DNA from 4 places in the Staphylococcus pseudintermedius genome. Region 1 is predicted to be linked to each of the others. Evidence: riboswitches for the same ligand, from Rfam matches in the RefSeq annotation. Region 1 holds a riboswitch; each other region holds the start of a gene.

Region 1 (3,562 bases):
TGCAACGAGTAACATAAAAATGAGCATCAATGTCGCAAGATAAATCATGACGTCAAAATGATGAACGAAAATAATGAAGAAGAAAAGTGCGACGCCTAAAAACAATTTGGTGACGATATTCACATCATCCATGAACGTGTGACGTGTTTTCCAAGATTCAATCATGTGCGCACCTCCTCGACTTCATAAAGTTTGCCTTCTTTGACTTCTATCCGACGAGTAGGGTAACGTTCGATAATATGTGCGTCGTGCGTGACCATTAAAATCGTCTGACCTTGCGCAATACGACTTTGGAACAATTCAATTAATTTAAACGTATTGTGACTGTCTAAGCCGAATGTCGGTTCATCTAATAAAATAATATCTGCATTGGTACTTAGTGCGGTAGCGACACTCAGTCGACGTTTTTGCCCCATAGATAATTCAAATGGGTGTTGACTCGACACATGCTCCAAATCAAGTAGTGCTAACATTTCTGCAGTTTTTGCTTTCGCGTGTTCAGGATCCATATGGTGATAGTTGACCCATATTTCATCAAACACACTATTTTGTATAAATTGCAGTTCAGGATTTTGATACACTAAAAACATATGTTGCGCGGCATCTTTAATTCTAGTTAATTTCTGCCCGCCATAATGCATGTTCCCCTTATAACGTATCAATTGCATCATCGACTCTAATAGCGATGTCTTACCTGATCCATTTTTCCCAGTGAGTGTTATCCATTCTCTCGGTTCAATATGTAATGCGTCTACTTCATATAATGTACGACGGCCCCTTTGTATCGCGCCTTGTTCGAATGAAAAATAAAAATTTTGAGCAGTAGATTGAACGGGATGTTGAGGCATAGGTGCATGTGACCACGCTTTTGGATGCCACACACCATATTCACTTAATAAAGATTCGTAATGCGCCATAATATATTCAGGCGTGCCTTGTTGGATAATATGGCCGTGATGATTCATCAGTATGACACGATCGACATGTTGCCAAATATGTTCTACCTTGTGTTCGACAATGAGTACGGTCTTGTCCTCCCACAAATCCTTTAAAAGATTCCATAAATTTTCGGTCGCTTCTACATCTAACATCGCAGTCGGTTCGTCAAGAAACAATGTATCTGCCCCTTGAAGTAACGTTCCCGCAATCGCTAATTTTTGTTTCATACCGCCGCTTAATTGATGAATACGTTGCTTTGGATTTACATCAAGACCGACATGATTTAATGCTTCATGGATACGGCTGTCCATGTCGTGACGTGGAATTTGTTGGTTTTCTAAAATAAAGGCTAACTCTTCGTTCACTTGTGGCATACAAAACTGCGAATCCGGGTCTTGGAAAATGACACCTGAATTTTCAGCAATTTCTAATGCATCATATTTCATTGGTAAATCAATTAAGTTCGGCACAATGCCACTTAATACATTGAGTAACGTACTTTTACCCGAACCAGATGGCCCAAGTAAAAGTACTTTTTCTTTATCTTTGATTTCTACGTCAATCCCGTCAAAAATTTTATAATCTGCGCTCGGGTATTTTAAACGTAAATTTTTAACTTTTAACACGATAAGTCACCCTTATAATGCATCGTAATCGTCTTTTGAAGCAGGACGAAACAGTTTCGTTACGCCAGTCTGATCCAATGCCTTAACGAGTAAGTATGGGAACACACCGGCTAATATAGCACCACTGATAATACGAAAAGCAATCAGTAGAATTAAGTTCCAAGTCGCAACTTCATTTAAGTAACCATAGTACCAGTCGATAGGTAAACTAATGATTGCGGCTGCCATACCTGCAAGGATAGCGACCATAAAAGCACGTGATTTGTAGCGGAAAATCGCAAAAATAATCTCACATGCCAAACCTTGAAGTAAAGCGTAAATAATTGTTGGGATATCAAAACGTCCCATCATAATTGTTTCGCCAGCACCTGCAGCAAATTCAGCTAATAATGCAATCCCCATTTTAGGAATAATGAGATATGCAACGACTGCAGCACTAAACCACATACCATACATTAATTGATCAAGATGTAAACCTAATGGCTGTAAAGTATTTGTGACAGCCCACCATAAATTATAAATCACTGCAAAGATCACGGATACGAGTACAGTGACGAGGATGTCTGACAACGTTAAGCCTTTTTTCATATGTAAATTCCTCCCAAAAATAAAAAATACGCATATCTTAAACTGAAGATAGGCGCATCATGTGCTCATTGATATATGGATACGTTATTGGTATGACAGACATAAGTCCACCGCACAATATACATATCATAACAAAACACTTTCCTACGCTAGTATCATCTAGTTCAGGTTCAAAGGGTTTGAGGTGACACCTCATCTCAGCTTTCACACCCCTAGTGTGCGTATTTAATTGATAATGTCAATGTACACCTAGAATATTGAAAAGTCAAGGTTTCAAACGGCTGATGATTCAAATTTGAAAAACCCTAAACCATTAAAAATGTATATATTGAAAAAATGAATACGAAAGATCTCACTGTGAGTTCATATGCATAAAGTAGGATACGACAGTGACCCCAATGAATTTTGATAAATGCAACATCAGTGTGCATCAATAAATGACAGTATTTGAAGAAAAACACTAGACGTAGTTTTCAAAATCTTTCACTGTCTATGTCAGAGTTGAGCTACTTAAACAATTGCCAGCATCTGCAGCCTAAAGTAATAAAGATGATATGCATATTCAAAGTTAGAATTTGTTTTTGATGACGAGGCGAGCGATTTGAGGAGAGGTGAATTTAATTTTTTCATTAAAAGCATTTCACTATCATAGTTAATGAGACTCGTTGAAGGTTGACGGGACGGCTCGAGACTCCCGAGGGATGCGTGTATATGACTCATAGTTACTTCTTTACTCTAATAGTGGTTACTGTTTAGCGACGTAGCTGCCTAAGTCTCAATGTTTGCATTTTTGAGAAGGCCACTCAGTCTTGTGGGGGCAGGAAAACGAAATCTTTGTTACACATGAGATTTCTGTAATGCTCCCAAAATCCAATTTGGTTTCTCTCAAGTTTACACTTAAATCAAGCCAAACTTAGTTGAGTCAAGACCTTGGGAAAGCAAGAGCTAGTTTGTCAATCTGTAAGAAACGATGAAATTAAACAAATGAAAAAGAAATAATTTAAAACGAAAAAAGGAACAGGCCATAATCATCCTGTTCCTCACACATTAAACATAAATTAAAGTTTACTCAAATGTTTTTTGAATATCATCTTTCGTTTTCTCTGCACCATCTTTCGCATCTTCAGTCTTATCTTTCAATTCTTTCTCTTTATCCTTCGCTTGTTCTGCAGCTTTTTTAATATCTTTTTCACCCATTTCCAACGCCTACCTTTCAAATTGTTTGTATCATCAATATAACCTTTATGTGCACAACCTAAACATCATCGCCTTATTAAATGTATACAGAAATGAGGATTGGACATCACGTGCGCCTAGCTATAGAGACATATTAAATATTTTATCTCCTATTCTCGTATAAAAATAAATGAACTTTGATATACTTAACGCATCATTTTAAGGTAAAAACA
Region 2 (3,562 bases), 750 kb from region 1:
GCTTATCGATAGCTCTTACAACTTCATCCAAGATTTAATTTAACTTTCGTACACCTCATTGTATCGAAAGGATTAAGTCTTGGGTGAAGTATTTATTTCTGGAAATTGAGTTTTGTCTCCCCTATTAATTGTGCTATTTCTCTCTATATATATGCTATACTAAAGCCATTAAGAGAGGTGAAGTGACATGCATTTTGTACATATTCAATCAACCCAAGATCCATGGTATGTCCCGGCATTAGCGTTTTACATGGATAAACTAGACCCCCTCGTAACAGAAGACGAGTCTGTATTTGAACAATCCTTAAAAACTGAAAAAACACAATACGATTTCGTATTTCTCGTAGGTATCGAAAACGATGAAGTTGTCAGTTTTGCGACAGCGCATTATGAAGCGACAACAAATGTAGGCTTTTTAGTCTATCTCGTGAGTGAGCACGGTGACAATTGTGAACAGTACCTTAAAGCGACACTTGAACAAATAGAAAAAGATGTGAATCAAATTTCTAATCAACTCCACGGCCGAGATGTGAATTTCTTCATGTTTGAGTCGACATTTGAATCACCCGACGTGGATACTGAGACAGCTGATAAAATTGCATTCCGTCGTCGCTTTTTAGTGCAACACGGTTATGAAAAACAAAGTGATATTACTTATTTACAACCTTCACTAAATCGCAATGGAAAGCCGGTACCGATGGAGTTGTATATTAAAGCGAATATTCCTCTAACGAAAGATATTTACGGCACGAGTATTAAATCTGCCTATATCATTAAATATGTTTTTGCGAACCGTATTCCAAGACATGTGATTTATCCCTTACTCGTTAAAATGGATTTGCGTAAAGAACCTTATGCCTAGGCCCTTGAAATCAACCGTTAAAGCCGTTACAATGATAGAGAGGTAAGACTGACGGTTCACTGAACGCACACTACCGACAGTCTAAAAACATGAGAGAAAGGACCTAATGGCATATGCTAACAAAAGAATTTGCTCAACGATCTGAGCTTAGTGAAAAACAAGTCCGTAAAATTGTCCAACATCTTGAAGAACGCGGCTATCATTTAAACAAGACTGAATATCGTGGACGTGAAGCGACAGACTTTAAAGAAGAAGATATCGAACTCTTCCAAGAAATTGCTGAACGTGTCGCACAAACGAATAGTTACGATCTTGCTTTCGAAGCGCTCGAAAAAGAAAAAGACTTTTTACAGGTCATCGTTAAGGAAAACGATCAACAACTACCTGCTGACCAACAAGTGCCACAATTGATTCAAGAGTTGCGCCACGAAATTAATCAAATGCGTGAAGAACGTCAAATGTTAGGTCAAATGGTCTCACAAGTGCATCAACAACAAGAAGAGCTTAAAGCATTACATCAACAGTTACATACACAGTTGGAGACGAGCAACAAGTCTCTTGAAGCTTTAACTACTGCACAACAACAACAAACAGAGCAACTGTCAAAAACGCAAGAAACCATTGAAACCCAAACGAAAGAACATCAAGAGCTTGCGGAAACGATTCACCGCAACGAGAAAAAAGGTTTCTTCCAACGTTTATTTGGTGGTTAAGCAACATTGATAACAAGCTAAAAATGTAAAATTTGGATTTAACGTCCGTTTGAGTAATACTAATGAATCATTAATAAAAAAAACATAAGCTAGGGGTGCTCGAGGTGAGCTGAGAAAGATGGTATCTTAACTCTTTGAACCTGACGTGGTTAGAACCAACGAAGGGAAGCGCAATATGATGACGAAATCGTCTCAAGATAAATGGCGAGTAGTCACATTATTCTAATCATATATGCTTTCCTCTTGCATCCTTTTATGCAGGAGGTCTTTTTTTATGAAACAAACGCTGATTATTGGTGCAGGTGTTATGGGATTATCTATTGCACGCCAACTCAATTCCAAACATCGTCATATCCGTATCATTGATCGCTCCACCCCACGAATGAACGCGTCTTATGCTGCGGGTGGTATGTTAGGTGCACAAAATGAATTTTTTGAAGATACCCCACTTTATCGACTTGCAATGAAAAGTCGTGCGATGATGCCTGAATTAGCCCAAGCCTTGGAGCGCGAAACGGGGGTTCATATCGAATATCAACAGCACGGACTCATCAAAGTCGCTTCTCAACCTCAAGATGTCCAAGCCGTCCATCAACAGTATGAATTTTTACACCATCACGATCACACTGTCACTCAACTGTCGACGGAACAATTAACGCAACGGTTTCCCCATCTCGATCCATCACAAAGTGCCGCGTTCAAAATTCAAGACGACGGCCAAATTAATGCAAACCTTTATACACAGGCGCTTATTGCTTCGGCCATGCAACGTTCCCATATCGAATTAATGACGCATACGGAGGTTTACTCATTACAGCGCCTCCATTACTGTTACCGTGTTGAGACGTCAAAAGGCACATTTGAGGCTGACGAACTCATTATTGCAGCTGGTGCATGGAGTGGCGCATTACTTCAACAGTTAGGTTTCGAATTACCGACACATCCTGTTAAAGGTGACGTTAAATTGATTGCGTCTGATTACGCCGGTTTAAAAGAAACGATTTTTAATATGAACGGTTGTTACATCGTCCCAAAATTGCCGAATCGCTTCTTAATTGGTGCAACATCCGATTATGATTGTTGGGACACTGAAAACAATGACGACAACCTTGCTTGGCTTGATCACGAAAGTGTGAACATGATTCCTGCATTACGATCACACCATGTCATTAAAACTTGGACAGGGATTCGCCCTATTACGGAAGATGAAATCCCTATTATGGGCGAAATTGCACCTCAACTTTTCGTGACGACAGGGCATTATCGTAACGGAATTTTACTGTCACCCATTGCTGGTCAACTGATGGCGCAACTCGTTGATGAAGATAGCGAAGCCCGACATCAGCTTGCTCCATTTAGACCTAAAATAAAACAAATATAAAAAATATATCTTGATTTTATGTTTCCTTACTATTATCCTATTATAGAAGTCGGAATTAAAAAGGAAGCGTATTTATGTCTATTTTTTTAGTGATTATTAATTTAATTATTTTTCTTCTCGCCTTATTAAGCCTGTGGGTGATGGCGAAAAAACATGTCAAATTCCCTAAACGCGTGTTCTTTGCACTTGGTTTAGGTATCGTATTAGGCCTCCTACTCCACCTTGTTTATGGTGTTGAAGGCACAGTCACATCTCAAACAACGGATTGGGTCGGCTTAATTGGGAATGGGTATATTGCATTGCTACAAATGATTGTCATTCCACTTATTTTTGTTTCTATCGTCGCGGCATTTACGAAAATTGAAATTGGAGAAAAGTTTGCTAAAGTCGGCAGCTTCATCTTCATGTTTTTGATTGGTACCGTAACAATTGCAGCGATGATCGGTATTATCTATGCACTCGCATTCAATTTAGATGCTTCAAGTATTGACTTAGGGCAGGCAGAAAACGCTCGTAGCGCCGAAATTGCTGATAAAGCAAAAGGGCTGACTGCGACAACATTACCAACACAAATTTTAGAATTGTTACCGTCAAATCCATTTTTAG
Region 3 (3,562 bases), 360 kb from region 1:
GTTGGTTAGGATGGATTAGGTAGTTCGTTAATCCGTTAGCACGCATTAAATCTTGAACAGACACACCATATTTTGTGGCAATGACATTTAAAGATTCGCCAGCTTGTACAGTGTATGTGCCTCCAGTTTGTTGCGGTACTGTCGCAGAAGATTGTGCACCACTACCGCCCCCGATAGATAAGACTTGGCCAGGGAAGACCATGTTGTTTTGTAATTGATTGGATTGCTTAAGTGCATCAACTGTTGTGCCATATTTTTGCGCGATGGACCAAAGTGAATCACCAGATTGGACTGTGTATTGTGTTGACGCGTCGGCATCTTGATGATTGAGCATAGCGACGGCTGCCGCACCTGAAGTCAACGTACATGCAAATGCGAGTTTTTTCAAAGTATTGCCTCCTTATTTACACGAATGATAAGATGTGTTGAGCAATGAATAACGAAATGTGTAATTTGATTATTAATTCAATCATTATGATAACAAAAATATTATCATATAGGGGAGATGTTACGAATCTGTAATATTGCGGAAAATATAGTTTTACTGTCGTATTGTCCTTGAATGTTGTCACTATCCAATTTATAGAAAATTTGATTTGTAAATCTTTTGAGATAATTAAAGTTTTTGTAATATAAATGTAGTCTTTATCAATGGAATAGTTGTATCATTTCTGCATTTGATTCTGCTGTGACATATCATAAAATAGAAGGAAAGGAGGCAAAATGAGATGGCAACACAAAATCAACGCCGTTCTGCTTACGGCAAAGTATGGTTGTTTTTTATGTATTATTGGCTAATTTTTGGGATTTCAACATATTTTGGACAATTTTTGCCCATAGCATGGCGACAACCACTTTCTATCGGACTACTCGTCTTAATCTTAGCATCAATGGTATTTCAACGTGTGCGCTTTAGTGGCCCGATTATTTCTCACATTTATACCATTGTCGTCGGATTATTATCCTATGCGGCATTTATGTATACATTGCAAGATTTAGGTGCGCGTTTATTTTTCAATATGGTGATTTTAGCCGTATCTGGATTCGTCATTTTTGGTATTCTCGGTTATTTCTGGATTAAAGATGCGTCGAGCTTAGGCAAATATTTATTCGTGACATTAATCGCGCTTATTTTAGCAAGTCTTGTAGGTTGGTGGATTCACAGCCCAGTTTATTATACGATGATTGCAGTTGTCGGGTTATTACTATTTTTACTGTACACACTTTATGACTTCAATCGTATGAAGCGAGGTCAGTTTTCACCACGAGAATTAGGCTTTAATTTATTTATAAACCTTTTCCACATTATTCGTTATGTGTTAGAATTAGCTCGTATCATGAAACGATAAAACAATTGAATATTTCAAATAATCCACTGGAAGTGCCGTTCATAATGGCTGAGATTGAAATGTTGATTTCAAAATTCCTGAACCTGATCCAGTTCGTACTGGCGTAGGAAAGTGGCTGTATTCGTGTCAAATGAGGCTACTTTTCTGTTGTAAATAACGGGGGAGTAGTTTTTTTATTGTGAAGGGAAAGAGAGGGAAAAGGCAATGATGATTGTGATTACACCGTATGTTGTATTAGACGACTGGCATATCAAACGGCTCTGTGTTATTGAAAGTCAGATTGCAGGTGTCATTTTACGGACGCCGATGAATCGACACGCACTCAAGCAATGGCTCATCCAGTTATTGGCGAATGGCTTTCCAAAGTCTAAAGTGATTATCCATACGGATCATACGGATGTGACATTAGCGATGGAACTCAGCATTTCCAATGTGCATTTTAAAGAGGGAGATCACCGTGCTACGTTATTAAAACAAGTACAGCCTCATTATCAAGTGAGCATGTCGACACATTCAGCAGCGATGGTTCGTGACGCAAAAGCGCAGCAATTAGATTTTGTGTTATTCGGACACCTTTTTCCAACCTCTTCAAAACCTGACTTGCCACCGCGCACACAACTTGAAGTGGATGAAGTTTTAGCTATTGATTTTCCGGTAGTGGCATTGGGGGGCATTACAGCTGACACAGTACAACAGATATCGTCTCATTTTACAGGAATCGCGTGTATGAGCAGTGCATTTGGGTATGAACTTCAATCGTTTGAAAAAATGGTTGATTATTGGTCATTAAAGAAGGTGAAATGAATGGAAGTTTTTGTAAATGGAGAGCAGCAACAATTTGAAGAAGGCACAACGGTACAAGACATTTTAGACCATTTCGGTATCGAAGCGAAACGGATGGCAGTCGAACGTAATGCAGCAGTCGTGAAACGTTCTGCATGGGCCACAACTGAAGTACAGCAAGATGATCGATTAGAATTGTTAGAATTTGTGGGAGGCGGTTAACATATGTTTAAAATTGGAGATTTAACATTTCATTCAAGATTATTTTTAGGGACAGGAAAATTTGAAAGTGAAGCGATCCAGTCTAAGGCCATTGAAGCATCCGAAACAGAAGTGCTGACATTTGCGGTCAGACGTATGAGTTTATATGACCGAAGCTTACCGAACCCATTGGCGAATGTCGATTTATCTAAGTTTACAACATTTCCTAATACAGCAGGTGCGAAAACGGCAGAAGAAGCGGTGCGTATTGCCGAATTAGCGCGTGAAGCTGGCGTGTGTGACATGATTAAGGTCGAAGTAATTGGCGATGATGATACGTTATTACCTGACCCACTCGAAACGTACAAAGCTTGTGAAATTTTATTAGAAAAAGGCTACATTGTTTGTCCATATATTTCAGATGATGTCGTGTTAGCCAAGCGACTCGAAAGTTTAGGTGTTCATGCGGTAATGCCACTTGCTTCTCCAATCGGTACAGGTCGTGGTATTACAAATCCACTGAACCTCCGTTATATTATTGAAAAGTGCGAGGTACCCGTTATTGTAGATGCAGGTATTGGTTCAGCCAAAGACTGTGCCGAAGCGATGGAACTTGGTGCAGATGCGATTTTGCTCAATTCAGCTGTATCTCGTGCGCAAGATCCAGTGAAAATGGCTGAAGCGATGAAAAAAGGAATCGAAGCGGGTCGTTTGAGCTACGAAGCAGGCCGTATCCCAATTCGTTATAATGCTGTGCAATCTAGTCCATCTGAGGGGTTAGGCTTTTTATAATGACACGCTATCATAGACAAATTCGCTTCCAGCATTTTGGAGAACAGAGCCAACGTCGATTGCAACAATTACACGTCTTTGTCATCGGTGTCGGCGCTTTAGGCAGTGGCATCGCTGAACAATTGGTAAGAAGTGGTGTCGGTAAATTGACCATCGTCGATAAAGATGTGGTACATTTATCTAACTTACACCGTCAAAGTGGCTATGTTGAAGCGGATGCTGAAGCGATGAAGCCGAAAGTATTTGCGCTAAAAGAACGACTCGCGATGATGAATCATGAAGTCACAATAGAACCGTTATACGAAGAAGTGACAGCACGAAATATTGAAGGCATTCTTGAGGAACTGCAACCGGATATGGTACTTGATGGCTTGGATCGTTTTGAAACACGTTATTTAGTGAATGAAGCAACACGGAAATTGGATATTCCTTATATT
Region 4 (3,562 bases), 960 kb from region 1:
AATTGATAAATGTCGATTTAAAAAGCAAGTGGTGCCTGGCGATACTTTAGTGTTAGAAGTTGAAATTACAAAAATCAAGGGGCCGATTGGTAAAGGTACTGCAAAAGCAACTGTTGATGGTCAAATTGCATGTAGTTGTGAATTGACTTTTGCATTACAAGATCCAAACGCATAAATCAAATATAAAAAAACCACCTCGTCTTCATAATGAGGTGTTTTTTTATGGGTTGCTTTGTAAATCATTTTCACGATTCAATTTGAACATAGTACATGTATGTAAGTCTCATATCTTATTGTCGTTCGTCTTTAAGGCGTGGTTTAGATTTCATCATGCGATTGAACGTTGTGATGAGCTCTTGACCTTGCATGCCTTCATTGACCAATTGCTCGAGTAAATTTTCCGCATAAACTTGTCGCAATGTATAAATATGACATTCAAATACAACTGAAATGCTGCCATTTAAAGGTGTAATATGCTTGATTGTTGCATCAAATAGTGCAGGATCATTAGACGGTCGCGTAATGACAACACGAATATCTAAAAGTGTTTCTGCCTCCATGTACGCTTGCATCTGTTCTTGATGTATATCTGAAATAACGATTTCTAACACCCAACCCGTACCGCTATTCTCTTTATTAATAATTACACCGTCTAGGAGTTCATATTCAGCCACGCTACTATTTTCAGAAACGATTTGAAAACGAACAGCTTTAAACGTCTTCATTGGAGCCACCTCCATATCATTTAAAAAACTTTACGAAATTTCTATGGTACTTTTCATTATAACGCAATTTTTAAAATAATTCTCGATAAGGCTTAAATATACCTCGATACATACTTTAATTTTATATGAATTTGCATTTTGCCATTTCACAATGAAACGTTTATATTACGGGTACAGGAGGTGAACAACATTAACCATTTTCAAGCAGTAGGTATCATTAACCGCCCGCCCAGTTTTTACGAAAAAGAAGAGAGTTACTTTGTTACCTTTACCGTTGCTGTCACGCGAGAGTATTTAAGTAAAAAACAAAAGCCCATCACTGATTACTTAAATTGTAAAGCGTTCGGTAACATTGCTCTTCAAATTCACGAAACGATCCAAGAGGGGATAACTGTAGCCATAAGCGGGCAAATCCAAACTAGACGTTATGTTCATAATGATGAAAAACGTTATGCTACAGAATTACTCGTTTCACAAATCTCTCCAATTGGTGCAGTAACGATAGAGTCAAATACAGATGAGTTCAACGATGAATAGCAAAGCAACAAGCAAAGATTTTCCAATATTTGATCATCCCACCTATTTTTATTAACCCTTCTCAAAGTATATACTCCGATTGAAATAATTCGATTTATCTCACACCATTACTTTTATCTTCAACATATTGACTTGAGCTCTAGTGATATTTGGTATATAACCTGCTACCTAAATTGTCTATCTATCAACCTTAAAATGAGGTGTATTGGCTATTAAATACGTGCATGTATTTAGTGGCCAATCACCACTTTTATTCTCATTAATATTTATCGAATGATTCATAAGAAATGTAAAATAATCTAATAGAGTCATTTGTTTTGTTAAATTATACATATATTTCGCAATTTGTTTAGTGCTTTTACATAATTGAACTTGCGTTAGGTTTCTGATACATTAAAGGTAACTAAAAAATGAAGGACTACTAGGGGTGCCGATTTGTGGCTGAGATGAATGGATATTCAGACCCTCTGAACCTGATTTGGATGAAACCAACGTAGGGAAGTAGCACATGGACACGCATGCTTTAGTGTGTGAACAAGGCTACTTTTAACGTAGTCTTTTTTCATATTAAAGGAGAATGAAGATGCGTTTTTCTGAACAAATTAAACAAGAAGCTCAACCCATTATTGAACAAATTTATCATGATGGTTTTATACAAGGTATGCTTAACGGGGACATAGCGACAGAATCAGTTAAACATTATTTACGCGCAGACTCACGTTACTTGAATGAATTTGCTAAAATATATGCACTGCTGATCCCTAAAGTGGATACGAAAGATGAAATTCAATTTTTAACAGAACAAATTCAGTTTGCGAGTTCTGGAGAGGTAGAGGCGCATCATATTTTAGCGGACTATGTCGGTGAAGATTATCAAAGTATCATTCAACGAGGGGATTGGTATCCATCTGCCGACCATTATATTAAACATATGTATTATAACGCATATGCTTTTGACAATGTCGCTTTTACCATTGCTGCAATGGCGCCATGTCCATATGTGTACCAACGATTAGGTAAAATGGCGATTGAAAATCATCACTTTGAAGCCAATCATCCATTAAAAGGGTGGTTCGATTTTTACAATAGAGAAATGGATACGTTGTTGTCCTATATTGATCGTTGGCTTGATTCATATGCAGAAGTGAGTTCCGAAAAAGTTCAACAACAATTAAGACAAAACTTTCTACAAAGCACGGTTCATGAGCGAAACTTTTTCAATATGGCCGATCAACTTGAAAAATGGGAATTTGGAGGAGAAAAATGATGAAAAAACCAAAAATTGCGCTAACGATTGCAGGCACAGATCCAAGTGGTGGTGCAGGGGCGATGGCAGACTTGAAATCTTTCCATTCTTGTGGTGTCTATGGTATGGCTGCAGTGACAAGTATCGTGGCTCAAAATTCAATGGGTGTACAACATATTCATAATTTAGAAGCAAGTTGGTTAGAAGAACAATTAGCCAGTGTCTTTAATGATGAAATGCCACATGCGTTAAAGACAGGTATGATTCCGACACCAGAGATGATGGAAGTGATTGCGTCAAATTTGAAAAAGGTGGATATTCCATATGTGATTGACCCAGTTATGGTTGCTAAAAGTGGTGATTCTTTAATGGACCAAAAAGTGCGAAATCGTCTTAAAGAAACACTGTTACCTTATGCAGATGTAGCAACACCTAATGTTCCAGAAGCTGAAGAAATCGCTGGTGTTACAATCGATTCGGTGGAAAAAATTCATCAAGTTGGTCGCTTTTTCATTCATGATATTGGTTCAAAAGGGGTCATTATTAAAGGTGGCCATTTAGAAGGTGATGCCATCGATCACTTATTTACGCAAGAGGGTCATTACGAGTTTAAAAGTGAACGTTTTTCAACGCAACATACACACGGCACAGGATGTACATTTTCAGCCGTCATCACAGCCGAATTAGCTAAAGGAAAATCAGTTTATGACGCCGTAGCTAAAGCAAAAAAATACATCTCATTAGCGATTCAACATACACCAGAAATTGGTAAAGGTCGAGGTCCAGTGAATCACTTTGCATATGAAAAATTAAATGGGTGGGATTAACATGAATTATTTAGCAGCAGTCAGAAAGCAACAACCCCTTGTCGTTTGTTATACAAATGATGTCGTCAAAAATTTTACTGCCAATGGTTTGTTGAGTATGGGGGCAAGTCCGGCAATGAGTGAAGCACCAGAAGAAGCAGTAGATTTTTTCAAGGTAACACAAGGCTTATTAATCAATATAGGTACGTTAACCACGAGAAATAGTGAAGACATGCTTACCATTGCTA

Evidence for each region. Region 1 has a riboswitch for thiamine pyrophosphate ahead of P3U61_RS08320 (ECF transporter S component). Riboswitches for the same ligand answer to the same signal wherever they lie in the genome.
Region 2: it holds a riboswitch for thiamine pyrophosphate, as region 1 does, so the genes downstream of both, thiO (glycine oxidase ThiO) here and P3U61_RS08320 (ECF transporter S component) in region 1, are expected to answer to the same signal.
Region 3: it holds a riboswitch for thiamine pyrophosphate, as region 1 does, so the genes downstream of both, P3U61_RS10025 (thiamine phosphate synthase) here and P3U61_RS08320 (ECF transporter S component) in region 1, are expected to answer to the same signal.
Region 4: it holds a riboswitch for thiamine pyrophosphate, as region 1 does, so the genes downstream of both, tenA (thiaminase II) here and P3U61_RS08320 (ECF transporter S component) in region 1, are expected to answer to the same signal.

What each region holds. Positions count from the first base shown of each region.
Region 1 is NZ_CP120150.1:1,755,457-1,759,018, reverse strand. Features, by position in the region: gene P3U61_RS08330 (energy-coupling factor transporter transmembrane component T family protein) at 1-165, opposite strand, end outside; gene P3U61_RS08325 (ABC transporter ATP-binding protein) at 162-1,565, opposite strand; gene P3U61_RS08320 (ECF transporter S component) at 1,578-2,153, opposite strand; TPP riboswitch at 2,278-2,377, opposite strand; gene graF (glycopeptide resistance-associated protein GraF) at 3,219-3,350, opposite strand.
Region 2 is NZ_CP120150.1:2,506,215-2,509,776, forward strand. Features, by position in the region: gene P3U61_RS11875 (hypothetical protein) at 188-862, shown strand; gene P3U61_RS11880 (hypothetical protein) at 976-1,575, shown strand; TPP riboswitch at 1,657-1,759, shown strand; gene thiO (glycine oxidase ThiO) at 1,850-2,956, shown strand; gene P3U61_RS11890 (L-cystine transporter) at 3,031-3,562, shown strand, end outside.
Region 3 is NZ_CP120150.1:2,116,720-2,120,281, reverse strand. Features, by position in the region: gene P3U61_RS10035 (LysM peptidoglycan-binding domain-containing protein) at 1-388, opposite strand, end outside; gene P3U61_RS10030 (Bax inhibitor-1/YccA family protein) at 729-1,349, shown strand; TPP riboswitch at 1,368-1,476, shown strand; gene P3U61_RS10025 (thiamine phosphate synthase) at 1,554-2,153, shown strand; gene thiS (sulfur carrier protein ThiS) at 2,154-2,354, shown strand; gene P3U61_RS10015 (thiazole synthase) at 2,358-3,125, shown strand; gene P3U61_RS10010 (ThiF family adenylyltransferase) at 3,125-3,562, shown strand, end outside.
Region 4 is NZ_CP120150.1:797,573-801,134, forward strand. Features, by position in the region: gene fabZ (3-hydroxyacyl-ACP dehydratase FabZ) at 1-175, shown strand, start outside; gene P3U61_RS03590 (YwpF-like family protein) at 291-725, opposite strand; gene P3U61_RS03595 (single-stranded DNA-binding protein) at 906-1,262, shown strand; TPP riboswitch at 1,676-1,779, shown strand; gene tenA (thiaminase II) at 1,846-2,529, shown strand; gene thiD (bifunctional hydroxymethylpyrimidine kinase/phosphomethylpyrimidine kinase) at 2,529-3,335, shown strand; gene thiM (hydroxyethylthiazole kinase) at 3,337-3,562, shown strand, end outside.